Regions from separate parts of the Celerinatantimonas marina genome, predicted to be linked through region 1. Evidence: riboswitches for the same ligand, from Rfam matches in the RefSeq annotation. Region 1 holds a riboswitch; the other holds the start of a gene.
The links. A riboswitch is a leader RNA that binds a small molecule or an ion and turns the genes downstream of it on or off. The one in region 1 is predicted to bind cobalamin.
Positions count from the first base shown of each region.

Region 2: another riboswitch for cobalamin. It lies ahead of ABUE20_RS10255 (TonB-dependent receptor domain-containing protein); the one in region 1 lies ahead of ABUE20_RS04790 (energy-coupling factor ABC transporter permease).

Region 1 covers NZ_JBFNXK010000003.1:186,822-191,181, forward strand. The annotation lists gene ABUE20_RS04780 (AbgT family transporter) at 1-194, shown strand, start outside; gene ABUE20_RS04785 (amidohydrolase) at 211-1,530, shown strand; cobalamin riboswitch at 1,819-1,994, shown strand; gene ABUE20_RS04790 (energy-coupling factor ABC transporter permease) at 2,031-2,708, shown strand; gene ABUE20_RS04795 (DMT family transporter) at 2,790-3,668, opposite strand; gene ydfZ (putative selenium delivery protein YdfZ) at 4,349-4,360, shown strand, end outside.
Region 2 covers NZ_JBFNXK010000008.1:3,447-7,806, forward strand. The annotation lists gene brnQ (branched-chain amino acid transport system II carrier protein) at 1-80, opposite strand, end outside; gene ABUE20_RS10255 (TonB-dependent receptor domain-containing protein) at 247-2,049, opposite strand; cobalamin riboswitch at 2,075-2,267, opposite strand; gene trmA (tRNA (uridine(54)-C5)-methyltransferase TrmA) at 2,373-3,479, shown strand; gene ABUE20_RS10265 (nucleotide triphosphate diphosphatase NUDT15) at 3,589-4,011, shown strand; gene metL (bifunctional aspartate kinase/homoserine dehydrogenase II) at 4,080-4,360, opposite strand, start outside.

The sequences.
Region 1 (4,360 bases):
TCACCCCGCTCAATCCCTATTTTGTAGTGATTTTAGCCTTTATGCGTCGCTATGATAGCAAAGCTGGTTTTGGCACTTTAGTTTCCCTGTTGGTCCCCTACAGTATTTGCTTTTTACTGGCATGGATCGGACTTTATTGCGTATTTTATGTGACCGGTTTCCCCATTGGACCGGGTGTGAGTGTTCATCTGTAATTATTGAGGAATCATTATGTCTGCTGTTGTCATTGAACCCCTGATCCAAACCTTATTACCACAGATGATCACCTGGCGACGCGACTTTCACCAACATGCCGAATCCGGTTGGTTGGAATTACGCACCGCCTCACGAGTTGCCCAAGAACTGGAGCAACTCGGCTATCAATTGGCCATTGGTAAGCAAGTGATTAAAGCCGAGGCTCGCATGGGACTCCCAACTCAAATCCAATTCGACGCAGCCCTCGCTCGCGCCAAAACCCAGGGGGCCTGTGAGCGCTTTTTACCACAATTAGCTAATGGCTTTACCGGCATTGTGGCAACACTGGATAGCGGCCGTACAGGCCCGACCATCGGCTATCGCTTTGACATGGATGCGCTTGATCTGAGTGAAGATCAGCATGACGACCATCGACCGACCCAACTGGGGTTTAACTCTGTAAACGATGGCTCCATGCATGCCTGTGGTCACGATGGCCATACAGCAATTGGTCTGGCACTCGCCCATTTGCTCGCCCAAACTCGCACTCACTGGTCCGGACGCGTCAAACTCATCTTTCAGCCCGCTGAAGAAGGCACCCGGGGTGCTCGCTCTATGACCGAAGCGGGCGTGGCAGATGATATCGATTATTTTACGGCGATCCATCTTGGAATGGGGATCCCCAGTAAGGCAATGATCTGCGCCGAAGACAGCTTTTTAGCCACCAGCAAATTGGATGTCACCTTCACCGGGATTGCCGCTCATGCCGGAGCTAATCCCGAAAACGGCCACAATGCACTACTTGCTGCCGCTCAGGCAACGCTGGCGCTGCACGGGATTAGTCGTCATAGTGATGGCTCTTCGCGAATCAATGTCGGGGTATTACAAGCCGGAACCGGCCGCAATGTCATTGCACCCAATGCCTTGCTGAAATTAGAAACTCGTGGGCAAAATAATGCCATCAACGATTATCTTAAGCAGCAAGCCGAGCAGATCATCGCCGGTGTGGCGCAGATGTATGCCGTGGATTATCACATCGAGCAAGTAGGTGCAGCCCAAAGTGCTCAATCAAGTCCACAATGGGTTGCCTTTATTCATCAACAAGCCGCCCAAAGCGGGCGCTTTGAAGCGATTTATGATCATAGTGATAAAGCGGCTGGCTCCGAGGATGCCACTTATTTTATCGAACGCGTTCAGGCCCACGGAGGACAAGCCGCGTACTGCGTATTTGGCAGTCATTTAAGTGCCGGTCACCATCATCCCCATTTTGATTTTGATGAGCAAACACTGGCGGACACGCTACATACCCTAGCGAATTTAACACTGCATTTGGATCAGTTTCCAACTCACGTCTAAATAGCTGTTCATTATTATGTTTCCCCCAAAAAGTAGAGGCCATGTCGATAAATCGCCCCATCGCGTCGGGGATGATGCGGTGGAGCCCCATGGAGGGAGTTGATACGGGTCGACGTTGGCAATGGTCGCTGTAACCTCGGATTAGAAACACTGGTATTTAGAAATAACTAGACAAATCGTTGAAGTCATCGAGCCGAAGACGGGGATCCAGCCTTTGCTTTAAGTGTCTCCTAATTGATACACATCAGCATATATTCGTCATCACTCCATATACTCATTTTTGAGAGACTCTCTCACACGGGATTAGGCCATAGGAAAACTGTATTCCTCAATGATGAGGTCAAGCAGTTACTGCCCCCGCAACGGTAGACGCATAAGGATAATCGATAACAGACCACTGGGAACACCGGGAAGGTCTGTTTGTAGCGTTAAGTCCGGAGACTAACCTAACCCTTCTTTTTACGCTGTTCTACGGGGATGTAGAACCCTAGGAGACCACCATGCATATCGAACCCGGGCTGGTCAGCCCTGAAAAAATTATCCTCAGTTACGCCACGGCTACAGCGGCCATCGGCTATTTAACGCGGCTTTGGTATCAAGAAGCCAGACAACGCGGCTTATTATCACTGAGTGTTCGCTCGCTCATCTGTAGTGCTTTAGTGTTTTGTTTTTTTGAAGTTCTTCCCCATCACCCCATCGGGGTTTCGGAAGTGCACTTGATTTTAGGGTCAACGCTATTTTTAATCTTTGGGCCGGCAGCTGCAGGAGTTGGATTAGCGCTCGGTTTGTTAGTTCAAGGGCTATTTTTGGCGCCCTTTGACCTGCCCCAATATGGGATGAACGTGACTACACTACTCGTCCCTCTGTATGCCATGTATGCACTGGCCCAGCAGGTTATCGATAAAAATACCGCCTATGTAGATTTGAAATACCATCAGGCGTTACGCTTATCTGTCGCTTATCAAGGAGGCATTGTAATTTGGGTGGGATTTTGGGCGCTCTATGGCCAAGGATTCGGCGCTCAGAATATTCACCAGATCCTCACTTTTGGTATCGCTTATATGAGTGTAATCATCGTCGAACCGCTGATTGATATCGCCATTCTAGCCTTGGCCAAAACGGCCTACTTGCTTAAAAATACCTTATTTGTCAGCGGGCGGTTGTATCACGCGGCTTAAAATAACGAAGCACCGCTTGGCGGTGCTTTTCTATCAATATAAAGCATACACATTTTTAACCGCGAACAGGTGCGGCACTGATCAGATTTTCTTCAATAATTTTTCTCTTACCGCTTCAAAATACCCGGGATTTTGCACTAAAAATGTACATGCGATAATGAAAAACATGCCCCCTAACATGGTCATCGTTAATGCAGAACCTAACACGATATAGGCCATGACCGCAGTAAAAACAGGAACACAAGAGAAGTAAATAGATACATGAGTCACCGCACCCAGCCGTAGTGCTCTAATCAGTAAAACCGAGGATACAAACGATATTAATACACCCTGCCATAATACGGATATTATCGAGGCCGCATTAACCTCAAATGAAAAGGGACCCAATATAGATACGGATGGAATTAATAGAAAAAGTGCCGCGAAACATTGAATCGACATATTTTCTATAATATTGATATGGGAACAATATTTTTTTTGCATAATCGATCCCAATGTGATCGCCAGTAATGAGATCACGGCATATCCTATATTTTCTATATTTGACGTCCCGAGCGAAAAGTCTTCTATAGAAAAGAGTATGGTTCCTAATAAACACCCCACAATTCCCACGATTTGAATCTTATATGAGATATCTCTTGAGATAAATAAGGTTATAACCGGTTGCAACCCTAAAATGATCGTCAGCATCGCCGGAGAGATGTTTAAGGCTAACGAATAAGCAAACGTAACTGGATATATAAACTGTATAAATGCACCGACGATAACACACGCTATAATATCGCGTTTACTTAATGTGAACCGGCCTTTATTTTTAATGAAGTGGGTTAGATAAAATAATAGAAAGGCAATCACAATTCTGATGGTGATAAATGTCAATGGGTTGGTGTACTGCAATCCAATAGCGGACGCAATATAACCAGAGGCCCAAAAGAAGACAAAAATCCATCCAATATACATATACACTCCTATATTGCCCCTTCACCATGATCTGAAATTGATTTCATCAATTAATTCAATCATGGCGGAGCAACAGCCTCCGGCCATATTATAAAATAGCTAACATCAAATAAGTTCTTTTCATCTTATTACATATAGATACGATAAATTATACTTTTATGTGAAATAAAATTTTATGCTTTTATATGATATGCTTTAGATATTATTAACTATCACTGCCAATATATTCTTTCGTTTATCATTATTTGGCTCATTACATTATTTCCAAAAGTAACCTTTAATTCTTCGATGCATAAATAATCGCCCAATCTATAAAAAGAGGGTGCACGGCAAAGCCTGATCCAAGTACAAAAATCAACCGATATTTTTATATCGTCCGCAGATGCGCGAATCCATAGGCTTAACGCTCTCACAGCCTCAGATATGACAGGATCCAGTCCAATCACTATTCATCACCCGGTCGTAAATCGCTAAGACAAGCGACCTTGCGCTTCGAGGCACCGCACCATAGCCGTTGCCACACCACTTTATTGATTGCCATATCGAGATACGGAGAAGGGCATTGCTCGCATCCAATTAAAAATGCAAGCTAAAAATATTGGAATCCTCTGATCTGAGACACCCATCATAAAAAAAGAAGTTGTATAATGCATTTGTGTTTTATCAATAGGAGAACAGAAATGACCCAAGTT
Region 2 (4,360 bases), on a different contig from region 1:
ATATTGCCAGCTCCTAGGAAAAATGCGAAAAGCATAAAACCGAGTGCAATAATGTCTGATATCCTCAAAATACTTCTCACAATTCACCCTCATTTACTTTAAAAATTATTTATTTTGTGCATAAAAATGACAAAAAATAATTATTCAGACTAAATTCGGGCGCAATAATGACGAAACAGCAAGAGAGAATCAACCCCTGGATCAAGCAAGGATCCAGGGATGAAGAGTGGCAATCAGTTCAATTCTTTAAAAATCGTAGGTTGCATTGAGTCGAGTATCGATCCCCGGAGCCCGATAAGTAGACTGTGAATCATAATGACGATCCAATACGTTATGAGCACTGGCATTAACTTTAAAGCGCGAAGTAATTTGGTACCCCACAGCCAAATTCAATGTCATATAACTCGGCATCTGCACACTATTGCTAACGTCAGCATACTGTTTTGCGATCCATTTGAGTCCCGAATGCAGATGCCAATGGGCAAGATCCCAGTCCATCTGCCATTTCACGCTATGCTGAGGTACATAACGTAATTGCCGATGGGTATTTTCATCTTCGCCGTATTGATACACATAGCTGAGCTTTTGCTGGATCGGCCCCGTATTTCCACTCAAAATGAATTCACTACCCGATATTCGAGCTTTGGAGACATTGCTTGGAATATAAGTCGGTGCCGGTGAACTCACCAAATCACGATACCAACTTTGATAAAGATTCACTTCATAATTAAACCAAGCGTTATTTCCGATAAACCCTAACTCCAACGTATTGGAGTGCTCAGGATCTAACTTTGGATTCGAAAAACCCGGATAATACAGATCATTAAAGTTAGGGGCTTTAAATGCCGTCGCATAACTCAGTTTAACTTGTTGATGAGGGAGATAATTCCAGCCCGCGGCAGCTCCGAAAGTCGTATCATTCCCATAGCGCTGATTATGATCCTGACGGACACTGACATTAGCCAGATAATCGCCATTATCAAAGCCCAGCTGGCTAAATACCGCAACATTATAACGGCGAGTTTCATCATAACTCTGACTTGAACGTCCCACATCATCGTTACGTCCATCAATTCCACCACTGAGCTGCCAGTGTGGCCTGAACTGCCAGCGGTTAATCCAGTTCAAAGCATATCTCTGCGTCACATAACGAGTGTGATACGCATGATCGCGACTATCATCAATCCCATAACTGACATTTAAATCGCTATGATACGTGTCATTTTGGTAATCGCCGCCCAACACATAGAACTGTTGAAACAAATCCGTTTTAGCGACTGAATCGGGTGACCCTAAAAATCCGGCAATATTATATTCAGAGTGCCCTCGGTTCAGAATCGCTTTCCCATGCAATTGTAGCTTCGGATTAATCTGATAAGATCCGCCCACCAATGCTTGCTGAGTGTCATATCCATAATCGTGATCTAAGGTACTGGTCGGTTTAAAGTTATAGCCATCTGAACGCTCTTCGTTCACGCTGGCTTGCAGTTGCATCGCCTGATTGATTTGATGGACATAACGAACACTGCCCTGTCCATATCCTCGGTTCCCCATTCCCGCTTTCAGCCGCAGTTGCTCTTCCCCCGGCTCAGGTTTAGTGATGATATTGATCACGCCAGCCATTGCATCTGCACCATACTGCACAGCTCTCGGCCCACGAATAATTTCAATCCGCTCCACCATACTGACCGGTAAAAAGCTAATCGAGGAACCACCTGCGGTAGCACTCATCGCCCGAACGCCATCGACCAATACCAACGTATGACTGCTACTATCCCCCCGAATGGAAGTATAGGAAGTTGTGCCCCGCCCACCACTGGTTCGAATATTGACACCCGGTTGCATCGAAAGCACATCTAAAATACTGGAAGCCTGCATCCGTTCAATATCTTCCGATGTTACGACGGTATAAGCAGAAAGGACTTTTTCGGTTGATTCAGCCATACGACTGGCTGTCACTAACATTGTCGGAGTAGACTTACTCCCTTCTTGAGCATAACTATTTAGTACAACCAGACTAAACAGCACACAGCTCCATTGCTTTTTCATAATAGATCCCACTAAATAACGCGTTAGCTGTTGTTGTCTCCGGGCAGGTCTTCGGACTTCGAGATAGCCTTTCGGCCTCAAGAGCACCTTCCCACATCTCACCAGATGCAGTGGTTTGCCACTCCTGATTCATCGTTACCGCTGCGCGACAGCTCTGGATTTACACCAGATTCCCTTTTCAATGGCCTCGGCCATCACCACGGAGGCGCGATTATACGCAGTTTATTAAATAACTTTCAAATGCATCTTATAATTACTCCTTGTATTAAAATCAGGCTTACCTAAAATGACGCGCCAGAAGCGCATCAACCAAAAGAACGATCATGGCCGAAATAGCATACTCTCCAGAACAGTATCAGTCCCTTCTGAGTACGAAGGTTGAACGGATCCGTCAGCAATTTGCAGATTTAACCCCCCAACCACCAGAAGTCTTTGCATCGCAATCCGAACATTATCGAATGCGAGCGGAGTTCCGGGTCTGGCATGAGGGGGAGGATCTCTATCACATTATGTTTGATCCACAAACCAAGCATAAAATCCGTGTGGATCAGTTTCCACCGGCAAGCCTGTTGATCAACACCTTGATGCCATTACTACTGGAACAACTGCGACACAACCCAGTCTTACGTCATAAGCTATTTCAAATCGACTACCTCTCCACCCAAAGTGGCCAAGCAATTATCAGCCTGCTTTATCATAAACACCTTGATGAAGCTTGGTTACAACAAGCGACTCAGCTTCGCAACCAACTCCGTGAAAACTTCGATATTCATCTAATCGGACGCGCTCGCAAGCAAAAAATTCTACTTGATCAGGATTTTGTCGTCGAACATCTCCACGTCGATAACCAAACACTGCAATATAAACAGGTGGAAAACAGCTTCACGCAGCCTAATGCCGGTATCAATGAAAAAATGCTGGCTTGGGCACTTCAGGTCACCGCCGCACAACACGGTGATCTACTCGAACTTTATTGCGGGAATGGCAATTTTTCACTGGCCTTAGCGCGTAACTTCCGTAAAGTTCTAGCTACCGAAATCGCCAAACCGTCGGTCGATTCAGCCCAATATAATATCGCCGTCAACCAGATCGAAAATGTGAAAATTTTGCGAATGTCAGCGGAAGAATTCACCGAAGCGATGCATGGCCGCCCTTTTCAACGTCTGAGCAATGCTCAGGTCAACCTCAGTGATTACCAATGTGATACGATTTTTGTCGATCCGCCCCGATCGGGATTAGATCAGGACACCTTAAATATGGTTCAGGACTATACCCATATTCTGTATATTTCCTGTAACCCTCAGACACTACATGCCAATTTGCAGCAGCTCAGTCAAACGCATCAAATAACACGCTGGGCCATCTTTGATCAATTTCCTTATACTGATCACGCTGAAGTTGGGGTCTGGCTCACGCCACACAAGTCATAATCACAAAGGTGGGGGCGTTTTCATACAGGCACCGCCACTTCGCAACCCACCCGAATGAGGCTCAAAGGGATATGCTAAAGGCGGTGATTTATAACAGGATAAAAACAACATGCCAACACCACAAGTAGGCGTCGGAGTCATTATTCTCAATCAGGAAGGGAAATTACTCCTCGGTAAACGCTGCAATACCCATGCGCCTTTTTGGGCGCTTCCGGGAGGGAAGGTCGAACTCGGCGAGAGCTTTGAACAAACAGCAATGCGGGAAGTACAGGAAGAAACAGGTTTAACCATAGAACATGTGCAGGTCATCGGACTAACCAATAACCTGCAGACCTATCAGCACGAAGGGATCCATTTTGTCTCTGCGATTTTAACCTGCGATCCAGTTGCTCAGACGCCCTGTTTACGCGAACCCCACCGCTGTGAACAGTGGCGCTGGTTTGAAATCAATCAACTCCCAAAGCCACTGTTTGAAGCTTCCGAGCACGCTATCAGCAACTGGCAAGCCGGACAATTTTATACCCGTAGCTGATACGCTTTTGGGGTGATGCGTGTCGACGTTGGCAATAGTCTCAGTGATCGGGTATTAGGAACACTCATTTAGACCAGACGCTGACACAATTGTACCAAATCGCTTTGAATAGCACCGGCTGTCACTTCTCGACCCGCTCCCGGCCCCTGAATCACTAACGGATTACTCTGATACCAATCCGAAGTAATCGCGAACACATTATCACAGGGGCGTAAATGGACAAAAGGATGTTCTGCATCCAGTGCAATCAACCCAATCTGGGCCTGTCCCTGTTCATTAAAACGCGCTAAATAACGAATAAATTGATGGCTATGAGATGCCTGCTCCAGTTGCTGCAGCATCGGGGCAT